DNA from 2 places in the Sulfitobacter sp. PR48 genome. Region 1 is predicted to be linked to the other one. Evidence: riboswitches for the same ligand, from Rfam matches in the RefSeq annotation. Region 1 holds a riboswitch; the other holds the start of a gene.
What was found. A riboswitch is a leader RNA that binds a small molecule or an ion and turns the genes downstream of it on or off. The one in region 1 is predicted to bind thiamine pyrophosphate.
Positions count from the first base shown of each region.

Region 2: another riboswitch for thiamine pyrophosphate. It lies ahead of thiD (bifunctional hydroxymethylpyrimidine kinase/phosphomethylpyrimidine kinase); the one in region 1 lies ahead of PVW51_RS03745 (thiamine ABC transporter substrate-binding protein).

Region 1 is NZ_JARAMM010000002.1:210,760-217,948, reverse strand. Features, by position in the region: gene PVW51_RS03755 (thiamine ABC transporter ATP-binding protein) at 1-395, opposite strand, end outside; gene PVW51_RS03750 (thiamine/thiamine pyrophosphate ABC transporter permease ThiP) at 382-1,935, opposite strand; gene PVW51_RS03745 (thiamine ABC transporter substrate-binding protein) at 1,911-2,894, opposite strand; TPP riboswitch at 2,929-3,028, opposite strand; gene aroC (chorismate synthase) at 3,120-4,451, shown strand; gene PVW51_RS03735 (DMT family transporter) at 4,459-5,394, shown strand; gene cobO (cob(I)yrinic acid a,c-diamide adenosyltransferase) at 5,415-6,011, shown strand; gene PVW51_RS03725 (SDR family NAD(P)-dependent oxidoreductase) at 6,011-6,784, shown strand; gene PVW51_RS03720 (alkaline phosphatase D family protein) at 6,831-7,189, opposite strand, start outside.
Region 2 is NZ_JARAMM010000005.1:184,381-191,569, forward strand. Features, by position in the region: gene PVW51_RS08700 (ABC transporter substrate-binding protein) at 1-649, opposite strand, end outside; gene PVW51_RS08705 (HesA/MoeB/ThiF family protein) at 655-1,641, opposite strand; gene PVW51_RS08710 (thiamine phosphate synthase) at 1,638-2,234, opposite strand; gene PVW51_RS08715 (thiazole synthase) at 2,231-3,004, opposite strand; gene thiS (sulfur carrier protein ThiS) at 3,008-3,205, opposite strand; gene PVW51_RS08725 (FAD-dependent oxidoreductase) at 3,189-4,184, opposite strand; gene thiD (bifunctional hydroxymethylpyrimidine kinase/phosphomethylpyrimidine kinase) at 4,181-4,990, opposite strand; TPP riboswitch at 5,049-5,149, opposite strand; gene PVW51_RS08735 (LysR family transcriptional regulator) at 5,271-6,125, opposite strand; gene PVW51_RS08740 (ester cyclase) at 6,220-6,636, shown strand; gene PVW51_RS08745 (SDR family oxidoreductase) at 6,638-7,189, shown strand, end outside.

The DNA.
Region 1 (7,189 bases):
CCGGACAGCGCGCCGGGCCGCTTGTCCGCATATGCGCTCAGCCCCACCCGCTCCAGCGCCTGCGTCACCCGGCTGCGGTCCTCCGCGCTCAGCCGCATATCGGGGTTGATCCCCAACCCGACATTCTGCGTCACGCTCAGGTGCGGAAACAGGTTGTTGTCCTGAAACAACATCGTCATGGGCCGTGCGCCCGGGGCCGCTTGCGTGATGTCCTGCCCCTGCCAGATCAACCGCCCTGCCGTCAGCGGCACGAACCCGCCCAGCGCCCCCAGCAGCGTCGATTTTCCCGCGCCCGAAGGGCCGATCACCGCATATTTCCGACCCTGCTCAAGCGTCATGTCAGCGGACAGCCGAAAACTGCCCAGCGTGATTTCCACCTTCTCAATCCGCAGCATGCCAGCGCCCTCCCCTGTCGCAAATCCAGAACACGCCCAGCGCCATGACCAGCAGCAGCACCGCCGCGCCGGCGGCCGCCTGCATCTGGTAGGACCCCATCAGTCGGTACATCTGCAAAGGCAAGGTGGCGCGGTCCGGATCGGCAAAAAGCGCAATCACGCCCAGATCCCCGATCGACAGCGCCCCCGTCAGCCCCGCCGCAAAGCCGACCTGAGGCCGCAGGCGCGGCAGGATCACCCAACGCCAGAGCGACCAGCCACGCATCTGCAGCGAAGCACTCAACCGGCCGTATTCACGCAACGTGTCCCGCAGGCGCGGCACCAGGATCCGCAGCGCAAAGGGCAAGGCCATCAGTGCATTCACCAGCGCCGTCACCGGCAGCGCCAATGCCACCGGGTCCACCACCGGGTTGAGCAGGATGAACCACCCCGTCCCGATCATCAGCGGCGAGGCGGACAGGCCAAACAGGCCGATGGCCTCCACCCCACCTGACGCCCTGCCGGCGATCCAGCCCGCCATGGGCAGTGCCAGCGCCAGCAAAACCACGATGCTCAGCATGGCCACGCCCAGTGACGCCCCCGCCGCCTGCCAGACCGAAGTCGGCATCATCGGCAGCCCGGCAACGCCCCTCAGCACAACTGCCCCCAGTGGCAGAAGCAGAAAGGCCGCGCCCAGCAGGATCAATGCAACATCGCCCCAGCGCTGGATGCCGCCGCGCGCATCCCACCGGCGCGGCACCCGGTCCAGCCCGCCGCCAATGCCCACAGAAGGGATGAACCACAGCGCCACCATCGCCGCGCCGCCGGCAACAACCAGCTGAACCAGCGACAGCAACGCCGCGCGCGTCAGGTCGAAATCGTAGCGGAAGGTCTGATAGATGGCGAGTTCGATGGTTGTGGCCCTTGGCCCCCCGCCCAGGGTCAGCGCCACGGCAAAACTGGTCAGGCAGATGACAAAGATCAGCGCAAAGGCCCCCGGCACGACCTGGCGCAGCAGCGGCCATTCCAGCGTTCGCGCCACGGCGCGGGGGCTCAGATCAAGCTGCGCCACCAGCCGGAATCGCTCTGCCGGGATGGATTGCCACCCCTGCAGCAGCAGCCGCGTGGCGAGGGGCAGGTTGAAAAAGACATGCGCCAGCACCACACCGTGCAACCCATAGATCGACAGTTCCGGCAGGCCCATGGCACCAAGCACGGTATTCAGCATGCCATTCCGGCCAAACACCGCCAGCAAGCCGATCACGGCGACAATCACCGGCAGGATAAAGGGCACCCCCAGCAGCATCACCAACATGCCATGCCCGAAGAACTGCCGCCGCGCCAGTGCCCGCGCAAGCGGCACCGCCAGCACAACGGAAAACCCGGCAGACAGCAGCGCTTGCATGACCGTGAACCGGATCGCGGCACCGTCGCCGGGGCCAAATCCCCCCGGTTCCGCACGCGAGACAATCCCGACACAGGCCGCCAGCACAACCGCCACCGTCAAACCGGCGGCGGTCATGCCCGCAATGCGCGTTACTGGGTCAGCGCGCTGCGCCATGCCTCGATCGCTTTCTCCTGCACGGCGGCGGCTTCGGTCTCATCGTAGAACAGCACCTTTTCCGGCAGATCCAGCTTGGCCCAGCCGTCCGGCCACTGGTCCTGCGGCAGGGCCGAGGGCAGCGACCAGTTGGCGGCCGGGATCAGTTTCTGGAAGGTTTCGGACATCACGAAGCCCATGAACTGATCCGCCAGTTCCGGCACATCCGTATCTGCCACCTTGGCCACGGTTTCGACCATGAAATAATGCCCCTCCGGAAAGAGCGCGGCATGTTTGGTAAAGTCTTCCTCGGCAAACATGTGATAGGCGGGCGAAGTGGTATAGCTCAGCACCATGTCCGCCTCACCATCGGTGAACATCCCGTAGGAGGTCGACCAATCCTTCGTCACCGTCAGGATTTTCGGTGCCAGCTTGCCCCAGGCTTCCTGCGCCTTGTCGCCATAAACCGCCTCGACCCACAGCACCAGCGCGAGGCCGGAAATGGATGTGCGCGGGTCCTGGATCACGATCTTGACGTCATCAGGCATGTTCAGCAGATCGTCGAAGGTCGCGGGCGGGTTTTCCATGCGCGTGTCATCAAAGACAAAGGCGGTATGCCCGTAGTTGAAGGGCAGGAACACATCATCCGTCCATTCGATCGGCAGCGTCAGCGCGCTGTTGTCCTGACCGTGCGGCGCAAAAAGCCCGGTTGCCCGCGCCTTGGCCGTCACGTCCGAGGTCAGGCCGATCACCACATCTGCCTTGGTCCGCTTGCCCTCCAGCAGCAGGCGCGGCAGCAGATCGCCGGTCGAGAATTGCAGATCGCAATCGCAGATCTTTTCAAATTCCGCCTCGATGACCGGGCCGGGGCCCCATTCGGATGTGAAATAATCGCCGGCATAGACTGTCAGCACAGGCGTCTCGGCCTGCGCGGCGGTTGCGGCAAGTGTCGCTAAAGCAGCAAAAGTGAGATGTCTCATGGCATCCTCCATCATGCGGCGTCAGAAAGCGTTGGATGGATGTCCAGACCTTCCCTCCGCCGGTGTTAACCGGTTCAGGTTCAACGGGTCAGCTTGCGCAATCTCAGCCCGATTGGGCCCCCCGAGGTGCATCAAGAGCTAGGACGCTCTTACCCGACTTGCAAGGCGAAATCCCTTGAGGCCCCTTTGCACGCCCGGTAACAGGGTCAGCAAAGGAGCGTCCCTATGTCGATCAACAGCTTTGGCCACCTTTTTCGTGTCACCACATGGGGCGAAAGCCACGGGCCCGCGCTTGGCGCCACGGTTGACGGCTGCCCCCCCGGCGTGCCGGTGGATGCGGCGATGATCCAGCACTGGCTGGACAAACGGAAACCGGGCCAGAACAAATACACCACCCAGCGCCGCGAGGCGGACGAGGTCCGCATCCTGTCCGGCGTGTTCGAAGGCGTCACGACCGGCACGCCCGTGCAGCTGATGATCGAGAATACCGACCAGCGGTCAAAGGATTACGGCGACATCAAGGACAAGTTCCGCCCGGGCCATGCCGACATCACCTATTTCCAGAAATACGGCGTACGCGACTATCGCGGCGGCGGCCGGTCCTCTGCCCGCGAAACCGCGAGCCGGGTTGCGGCGGGCGGTCTGGCCCGCGAGGCGATCAAGGCAATTGCGCCCCAGGTGCAAATCACCGGCTACATGGTGCAGATGGGCCCGCACAAGATCGACCGCGATGCCTTTGACTGGAACCAGATCGAACAAAACCCCTTCTGGGTGCCCGACGCCAGGGCCGCAAGCGATTGGGCGGAATACCTCGACGGTCTGCGCAAATCGGGCAGCAGCGTCGGCGCGATCATCGAGGTCGTGGCGCGTGGCGTACCCGCGGGCCTTGGTGCGCCGGTCTATGGCAAGCTGGATACCGACCTGGCCGCCGCGATGATGAGCATCAACGCGGTCAAAGGCGTGGAGATCGGCGAGGGCATGTCGGCGGCGATGCTGACCGGCGAGCTGAACGCGGATGAGATATTTGCACCCCCTGCATCCGAAGACATCGTCGAGATCTTTTTCAAAGGTGCCAGACTGGACTCCACGGGAACATATATCATCCGACCTCAGAACGAGAACGACAAGGAACGCTGGTTCAAGGTGAAGGATCTGTTCCATTTCACCGAGGCCGAGGGCGGCATGACGCTTCAGGTCACGCGCAAGGCGCTGAACAAACGCATGATCGCAAATGGCGGCCTGCCGATCGTGAAGCGGGCGGAGCCGAGATATTCTTCCAACCACGCGGGTGGCATCCTCGGCGGGATCAGCACCGGGCAGGACATCGTGGTGCGTTTCGCGGTGAAACCGACCTCCAGCATCCTGACGACGCGCAAGACCATCACCAAGACCGGCGAGGAAACCGAGATCATCACCAAGGGCCGCCACGACCCCTGTGTCGGCATCCGGGCGGTTCCGGTGGGCGAGGCGATGATGGCCTGTGTACTGCTTGACCACATGCTGCTGCACCGGGGACAGGTGGGCGAGAATCGCGGCATCATCGGCCCGGACGCATGAGCCATTCATGAAGGTAGAAGACTTTTCCGAAAGACCCGCGCTCGGGGTTGCACTCAAGATCACCGCAATCTTTCTGTTCACCTGCATGTCGGCGATCATCAAGTCCACCTCGGACGAGATCCCGCCGGGTGAGCAGGTCTTTTTCCGCTCGCTCTTTGCGATCCCGATCATACTGATCTGGCTGGCCCAGCGCGGGCAGTTGAAGATCGGGCTCAAGGCCAGGAACCCCATGGGCCACGTCTGGCGCGGGCTCTTCGGGACCACCGCAATGGGCCTGACCTTTGCCGGGCTCGGCCTGCTGCCCCTGCCCGAAGTCACAGCCATCGGTTTCGCCACGCCGATCTTCACCGTGGTGCTGGCCGCCGTGATGCTGGGCGAGCGCATTCGCCTGCTGCGCATCAGCGCCGTGGCGGTGGGATTGATTGGCGTGGTCATCATCCTGTGGCCCCGCTTTGGCAGTTCACAGCTCGACCATATGGCCACCATCGGCGCCATGCTGATCCTCGGTGCCACGATGATGCGCAGCCTCGTACAGGTGCATCTGCGCCAGCTGGTGCAGAACGAACATACCGCTGCCATCGTCTTCTACTTTTCCGCCACCGCAACCGTGCTATCGCTGCTTACCATGCCCTTTGGCTGGGTGGTCCCGACCAGCCAGACTGCAGCGCTGCTGGTGATGGCAGGGCTGGTGGGCGGTGTTGCCCAGATCCTCGTCACCTCGTCCTACCGCTTTGGATCGGTGTCGATGCTGGCACCCTATGATTATACCTCGATGCTTTTCGCAATTGTTCTGGGCTATGTCATCTTTGGCGAACTGCCCACGATCATGATGCTGGCGGGGGCCGCGCTGGTGATCTGCGCCGGTGTCCTCGTCATCTGGCGCGAACACCAGCTCGGCATGGACCGCAGCAAGGTGCGCGCCGTGTCCGACCCCAAGTCCTGACCCCGTAAAAGGAGAGTGCCATGACCGACCAGTCCCACAAGGAAAAGATGCAGGAGCGTCAGACCGAACAGCGCAAGAAGGTGGCCGAACTGCAGGACCCGGAAATGGGTCTGGTGCTGGTCCATACCGGCGCGGGCAAGGGCAAGTCGTCATCCGCCTTCGGCGTGGTCCTGCGGGCGCTGGGATGGAAACAGCGCGTTGGTGTTGTCCAGTTCATCAAGGGCAAGTGGAAAACCGGCGAGCGACTGTTCTTTGACCGTTTGGGCGGCGTCGACTGGCACACCATGGGCGAAGGCTTCACCTGGGATACGCAAGACAAGGAACGCGACATCGCCGCCGCTCAGGCCGCCTTTGCCAAGGCGCGCGAGATGATGGAAAGCGGCGACTACGATCTGGTTGTGCTGGACGAGATCAACATCGCCATGCGCTATGAATACCTGTCGGTCGAACAGGTCATCGCAGGGCTGGAGGCGCGCGACAAGCGCACCGGCGTGATCCTGACCGGGCGCGACGCCAAGCCGGAGCTGTGCGAATACGCCGATCTGGTCACCGAAATGACCGAGGTGAAACACCCCTTCAAGGCCGGGATCAAGGCGCAGAAGGGCGTCGATTTCTGATGCCCGCAGAGCAGAGCAAGGCCCAGAAGGTTGCGCTGGTTACCGGCGCTGCACGGGGAATCGGGCTGGCCACCGCAAGGCTCTTCATCGAAGAGGGCTGGCTGGTCGCGACATTGGACCGCGATGCGGACGCATTGCAAAAGGCAGCCGCCGACCTTGGACAGGCGGCCAGCGCCTTTGTCTGCGACGTGTCGGACCCTGGCGCCGTGGACCGGACCGTCGCGGATGTGCTGTCGCGTTTCGGGCGGATCGACGCGCTGGTGAACAACGCGGGCGTGGCCGATTTCGGCCCGATCGAACAGACCGATTTCGCCCGGTGGCGCCGGGTGATGGAAACCAACCTAGACGGTGTTTTCCTGATGTCGCAGGCGGTCACCCCCGCGCTGAAGGAGTCAAAGGGCACCCTGGTCAACATCGCGTCGATCTCGGGGTTGCGCGCCTCTACCCTTCGGGTCGCCTATGGCACCTCCAAGGCCGCGGTGATCCAGCTGACCAAACAGCAGGCGGCGGAACTGGGTGAATACGGCATCCGCGCCAATTGCGTCTGCCCGGGCCCGGTGCGCACCAAACTGGCGATGGCCGTGCATACCCAGGACATCATCGACGCCTACCATGACGCGATTCCGCTGAACCGCTACGGCACGGAGCGCGAGATCGCCGAAGTCATCGTATTTCTGTGCTCGGAGAAAGCCAGCTATGTCACCGGGCAGGTCATCGCCTCTGACGGCGGTTTCGAAAGCACGGGCGTCGGCCTGCCTGCGCTGCGCAAATAGGGCAGGCCAAACCGGCCCGCCCCATCTGGTATCGCGGATCGAATACTCAGATCGACGCGCCCTTGGGGTCGAGCGTGACCGAGTAAAGCTCGGTGTCTGCGCGGTCCATCAGACGCACCGTCATCTGCTGGGTCTGCGCGTCAATGTCCACGAGGCCAAAGAACTGCAAGCCGGCGCTGGGCGGCAGGTTCACCTGACCCTCTGCGGGGGCTTTCACGAACTTCAGCTCCGGCCCGAAGGTCGCGTCCAGCGCATTCGGCCCGAACGTGCCCGCATGCAGCGGCCCCGAGACGAATTCCCAGAACGGTTCAAAGTCCTGGAACTGCGCTTTGTCGGGGTTGTAGTAATGCGCCGCGGTGTAATGCACGTCAGCGGTGAACCAGACGGTGTTCTGCACCCGCGCAT
Region 2 (7,189 bases), on a different contig from region 1:
TCTCGGAGTTGGCGACGTAGATAAGCTCATCGTAGGAAGGAAGGCCCTCTTCCTCGACGAAAAAGCAATTGCCCCCGACGCCTTCGATTTCCATCTGATTGAGTTCAAAGTTGCGATAGGCACCGATGACCGCATCGACCTGACCAGACATCAGGGAGGGGGACATCGACCAGTTTACATTGACCATTTCCACATCTTCCAGGGACAGCCCATGGTGGCGCAGGATTGTCCCCAGCACCACCTCTTCGACCCCGCCGACGGAATAACCAACCTTTTTGCCTGCCAGGTCAGCAGGGGTCCGGATTGGTCCGTCCGCGAGGGTCAGAAGGCAGTTCAGCGGTGTGGCGACCAGGGTGCCGACACGTTGCAACGGCAGGCCTTCATGTATCTGCAGGTGAAGCTGCGGTTGATAGGACACCGCCAGATCGGCCTGTCCGGCAGCCACCAGCTTTGGCGGATCGGACGGATCGGCTGGGGCGATGATTGCAACTTCAAGATCCTGTTCCGCGAAATATCCCAGTTCCTGCGCCAGAATGATCGGTCCGTGATCGGGGTTGATGAACCAATCGAGCAGCACACTCATCTCATCGGCGGCCATCAGGGGAGAGGCCGCAAAGGAAAGAGCGGCAGTCAAATGGGTCAGTTTCATATCGGTTATCTTCCTGTTGGCGGGCTGTCGCCCATTGCGATTAAGGTGATGTCGCCGCCCCAATAGGAGCGAAGATGACGGGCGGCCTGCCAGGCGCGCAAACCGGTTCGGCAGGCAAAGACCGCGCGCTGACCGGCGGTTGGCGTTGGCCGTTGATCGGCGAATTGCGCCACGGTGAGGCGCCGCGCATCTGTGGTGACCGGGATCACGGCTTCATCCTTGCCGCGCAGCTCGACGACAAAATCGCCGCCGGTCACCTCGGAGGCGGCGACGAAGGTGAAATCCGCTTCAGGGTCCGGTGCGGTGTCAAACCGGAACCCGCTGGATCGGAAATTCTGCATATCAAAGCGGATCAGCTGGCCCAATGGGGATGGTTTCTGGCCGATCAGATATGCCAGGGCCATCTGTGCCTGAGCGGCCCCGATCATGCCGACAACGGGGCCCATGACCCCGGCAGTGGCACAACTTTCCGCGCGGTCAGGCAGGTCAGGAAACACGGCACGCAAGGAGGGTGCCGTTTGGCAAAAGCCGCCCACATAGCCGCCCAGTCGCAAGACAGATGCGCTGATCAGGGGGACGCCCAGTGCCTTGCAGGTATCGGACAGGATATAACTGGTGGCAAAACTGTCGGCGCAATCCAGAACAAGCGTGGCCCGGGACACCAGTGAAGCCGCATTCGCGGGGTCCAGCGGGGTCTCGACAGTGTCGATTGCGCAGGCCCCGTTCAACGCCCGCAGGGTTGCGGCGGCGACAGAGACCTTGGCCCGACCGACATCCGCCTCGCGGAACAGGGTCTGCCGGTGGAGGTTGGACAGCGAAACCAGGTCACCATCCACCAGGGTCAGCCGCCCCACCCCTGCGCCAGCCAGATATTGCAGTACCGGTGCCCCCAGGCCGCCGACACCCACCACAAGGACATGTGCAGCCTGGATTTCCCCCTGCCCCGCAAGACCCACTTCGGGCAGGCAGATCTGACGCGCATATCGGCTCATCTTGTCGCCCTCAACCAGGCGCGGACACGCTCCTCGGGGTTTTCGTTCAAGGTGATGTCGGTGACAGCGGCGACCACATCGGCGCCTGCCTCGAATGCCCCCGGCGCGCGGTCGACCGACATGCCGCCGATTGCGATCAAGGGTGTCTTCCCGATCAGCCCGCGCCAGGTGGTCAGCTTTGCAAGACCCTGTTCATGCCATTTCATTTTCTTCAGGATCGTCGGATAGATCGGACCCAGGGCGATGTAATCAGGGGCCAGCGCCATCGCGCGCGCCAGCTCTGCCCTGTCATGGGTGCTGATCCCCAGCCGCAGCTTTGCGGCGCGGATGGCAGCCATGTCTGCGTCATCCAGGTCTTCCTGCCCCAGGTGGATGTAATCGCAACCGGCATCAATTGCGGCCTGCCAGTAATCGTTGACGATCAAGGTGCAGCCATGCGCCACGCAGATCCGTTTCGCACGCTGGATATGGTCGCCTATCACATCCGGCGCTGCGTCCTTGATCCGCAATTGCACCAGTTTGATGCCAAGCGGAACAAGCCGTTCAATCCAATCCGCACTGTCGAAAATCGGACAAAAGCGATCCAATGTCATTCGAGGAACGCCTTTCCGATCACCGGGGTCGACGGGGCCGCCATGTCGCGCGGGCCCATCGGGTCGGCGGCATGGGCCAGCTGTCCGGCCCGGATCGCACTTGCAAAAGCCTCTGCCATGGCGGCGGGGTCACCTGCCTTGGCCACGGCTGTGTTCAGCAGAACAGCGTCAAAGCCCATCTCCATCGCGGCGGCTGCATGGGACGGCAGGCCAAGGCCCGCATCAATGACCAATGGCACATCCGGGAAATGGGCTCGCATGGCGCGCAGGCCAAAGACATTGTTCAGCCCGAGCCCCGACCCGATCGGCGCACCCCATGGCATCAGCACCTCGCAACCCGCGTGCAGCAGCCTGTCGGCCACGACCAGATCCTCCGTGGTATAGGGAAACACCTGAAACCCGTCCTCGGACAGAATGCGCGCGGCTTCGACAAGGCCAAAGACATCGGGCTGCAAGGTGTCTTCTTCGCCAATGACTTCCAGCTTGATCCACCTGGTATCAAACACTTCACGCGCCATATGTGCAGTTGTCACCGCCTCTTTGACACTGTGGCACCCGGCGGTATTGGGCAGGATGTGCACACCGAGCTGGCGAATGAGCTGCCAGAAGTCCTGACCGGCGCGGTCCTGACCGCTTTCACGACGCAAGGATACGGTCGCCACGCCGGCGCCGCTGCGTTTGAAGGCATCCGCCAGGATTGCAGGGGACGGATATTGTGCGGTCCCCAGCATCAGGCCATTGGGCAATGTCGTGCCGTAAAATTCCGACATGGCCTAGCCCCCCTGCATCGGGGCAAGGACCTCAACCGCATCGCCCGGCGAAAGCGCATGATCCGGGCGGGCCGGTGCGGGCACAAATTCGCCGTTTACGGCAGTGGCAACTTTGGCATCGCCAAAGCCTTCGGCCAAAAGCAGATCGGCCAGGGTCGCAACCTGCGCGTCGATCGGGGCTCCGTTAAGCAGCAGTTTCATCCATCACCTCAGGCGTTTTGTTGTCAATGATCAGATCGGCCACCATCCGCGCCAGCGCCGGGGCCAGAAGAAAGCCGTGCCGGAACAGGCCGTTGGCCCGGATCAGGTTTCCGTTGCGCCGGATGCGCGGCAGGTTGTCGGGAAAGGCAGGACGGCTATCAACGCCGATTTCCAGCACCTCGGCCTCCCCGAAGGCGGGGTTCAGCGCATAGGCGGCGCTGAGCAATTCCAGCAAGGCACGTGCGGTAACATACTTGCCTGCCTGCCCTTCGATCATCGTCGCACCCAGCATGAAAACACCGTCGCCACGGGGCACCAGATACAGCGGAACCCGGGGATGCAGCAGGCGGATCGGGCGCGATATGCTGACATCGGGGCAGGACAGAACCAGCATTTCGCCTTTGACACCACGCAGGTCACACAGTCTGTCCCTGGCCTGATATCCCCGGCAATCAATGGTCAGACCGCGTTGTGCATATCTGTCGGGGTCGGCATCTTCCTGAACAAATACCGCACCATCCGCCAGGAGACTGGCGCGCAATCGGGCAAGTGCGCGGCGGGGGGCAAGATGGGCCTCGCTCTCAAAGAACAATCCTTTGGTAAATCTTCCGCCCAGATCGGGTTCCAGGTCTGAAATCTCTGCTCCGCTCACATGGCGAAAACCCGTGGTGCGCCGGGCGAAGCGGGCAAGATCGGCTGTGTCGCGCATCGACGATACGACAAGCGAGCCGCACCGGTGGACCGCGCCGGTCTTGGCCTCCCACCAGTCTGCGGCTTCGCGTCCCAGCCTGACAACGGGTTCCTCGGCGCTTTCGCCTTCGCAGAACGGGGCAAGCATGCCGCCCGCCCACCAGGAACAGGCATGGGGGCCAATATCCTTGTGCCGGTCCACCAAGACCACACCGACCCCGCAATCCAGCAGTGTCCGCGCGACGCAAAGACCGGCAACGCCGCCCCCTATGATCGTGACTTCGGTCATTTCCATTGACCATGGAAGTGATGAACGGGGCCATGACCCTTTCCGATGTGCAGGGTATCGGCGGCCCTGATCGCCGCATGAAGATATCCGTGCGCCGCTTTCACGGCATCCTCAAGGTCGCGCCCCTGTGCAAGATAGGCTGCAATCGCGGCGGAATAGGTGCATCCCGTGCCATGGGTGTTGCGCGTGTCGATCCGGGGCGCGGCAAACGTCGCGACCAGGCCGCTTTCATTGACCAGCACATCGGTGCAGATGCCGCCAATGCTATGCCCGCCTTTCATCAATACGTTCCTTGGCCCCAACCCGACCAGCCGTTGCCCTTGTTGCACCATCTCTTCGAGCGTTGTGGCGGCGGTTGTGCCCAGCAACCGCGCGGCCTCCGGCAAATTCGGGGTGAGCAGGCCAGCCTGCGGCAGGATCTGCGTGATCAGGGCCGTCACGGCGGCATCCTGCAACAGCGCATCACCCGATTTTGCGATCATCACCGGATCAACGACACTCAACCCGTCGAACAAAGCCAGGCGTTCCGCGGTGGCCGCAACGATCGGTACGGAGAACAACATCCCCAGTTTGATCACATCGACATCCAGATCCGACAGGACCGCGTCGATCTGCGCGGCAACAACATCGGCGGGGATCTCATGCACCGCTGTCACGCCTGTTGTGTTCTGGGCGGTCACCGCGGTGATGACACTCGCGCCATAGGCCCCGGTTGCCGAGATCGCCTTGATGTCCGCCTGAATGCCAGCCCCGCCGCCACTGTCAGAGCCGGCAATGGTCAGGACAATCGGTGTGTGGTTCGTCACGGGCACGTCTCCAGGGTACGGGCGTGCCAACGCAAGAATGAGTTTTGTGCGATCTGTTTCGCACAATCTACCCGTTCCCTACGCCGGTATGACCCGGATCAGGTTCGACGGGTCGGTGCATGCACCTCTCAGCCCGGATGGGCCCCCCGACGGATGATTTCGTTATCGCTTCGTCGTCGCTGACGGGCGAAGCAATGCAATTCTGTGACATGGGTAGGACAGGATGTCGCGAACTTCAACAGCCGATTTTCCGGCCCCTCAGATCGCCGCGCACGGCACTTCAGCGCCCGCGCGCACCGGCCCGAAGCAACGTATCGCGCAGCACATCGAAAAACGCGCGCAGGTGGGGCTGGCGCAGGGTCTGGGGGCGGGTGACCAGAAACACATCCATCGGCGGCAGGTCTGCCGCGCCGAAAGGCTGCACCAGACCCGCCGCCAGCAGATCAGGCAGAACCGCCGCACCGTATCCGCTGGCGCAGGCCTGAAGCTGGGCCGAAAAGGAGGAGACCCGGAAACGCGAGGATACAAAGCCTGCTGCCCGTGCCGCGCGCAGATGGGGGGTCTGATCAAAGGGCGGCGAAAGGTCGATCATCGCGGCATCGCCCGGCCCGGCATTGGCAGGCAGGCGGCTGGCATATTCGGCCGCGCAATAGACGCCATAGGAAAGCGACGCGACCTTGTTGTAAATCAGCGATGGTTCGCCCAGGTGAATGGTGCGGACCGCGATATCGACACTGCCGCGCGCGACCTTTGTCAGGGTCGCATCCACCAAAAGATCGACACTGCATCGCGGATGCAGATCGATATAGCGGTCTATTGCCTGCGTCAGCACGGGCACGAAGCCGTCGCCTGCTGTGACCGTCACACCGCCGGACAATTCGCCGTTGCTGCTGACGGTCTGTTGCTGCAGATCGCGTTCAAGCCGCTCTGCGGTGGCGGTCAAAGCGGCCCCCCTTGCGGTCAGGCGCAGGCCCTCGACGCTGCGCTCGACCACGGGTTCGCCGATCTCTTCCTCCAGCCGGGTGATGCGCCGCGACAGAGTCGAGGCCGCCATGCCCAGAACCTGGCCTGCCTGCAGGAAACTGCCCCGCCGCGAGATGGCCAGAAGTACGCGAAGATCATCCCAATCGGTCATGGTTCATTTTGCATGCACGCAAAACGATTGTCCATTGCTGTGTGTTCTTGGAATGCGCTGCCCGTCGTAGATTGGACCGGCAAAGGAGACACAGATGCAAATCCCATTCAACTTTACCGACCGCGCCACCAAGGCATTCAACACACGTGACCTTGACGCGCTGCTTGCCTTGATGTCGGAAGATTTCCACTTCGTCGATCCGATGACCGAAACCCGTGGCCGCGAGGAGACCCGCATACGCGAACAGGCCTTGTTCGATGCCTTTCCCGATGTGAAGGTCCAGATGTCACCCATTGTCTGGAACAACCGGCATCTGGCAATGACCGCCGAGTTCACCGGCACCTTCACAGGGCCTTTCGCCATGGGGGGTCACATGATCCAGCCAAGCGGTAAGCCCTTCCGGTTCCGCTTTGCCGGGTTCTTCACCTTCAACGATGAACATGCGACCCACGAAGAGGTGTTTTACGACCGTATTGCCCTGATGCAGGCCCTTGGCCAGGACCTGGGCTGAGATGGTGGGACGCGACACAAAAGTTGCCTTCGTCACCGGGGCGACCGGGCTCTTGGGCAACAATCTGGTCCGCGCGCTGCTGGCAGAGGGGGTTCAGGTGCGGGGTCTGGCCCGCTCGGCCGGGAAGGCGCGGCAGCAATTCGGGGCGTTGGAGGGGCTCGACATCATCGAAGGCGACATGCAGGACATACCGGGGTTCGCCGGGGCCCTGGCAGGCTGCGACACGCTGTTCCACACCGCGGCCTATTTCCGCGACAGCTACTACGGGGGCAGGCACTGGGAGATGCTGAAGGCGATCAACGTCGATGCAACCGGCCAGCTTCTGACGGCGGCGCATGAGGCCGGTATCCGCCAGATCGTGCATACCAGTTCCATTGCCGTGGTGGACGGCAAAAAGGGACAGGTGGTGGACGAAACCATGAAACGGCCCGCCAAGGGTGCGGATGATTATTACCGGTCCAAGATCCTGTCGGACCAGATTGTCATGGCACATCTGGAGAAACATGCCGACACTTTCGGCGTTTTCGTCATGCCCGGCTGGATGCACGGACCG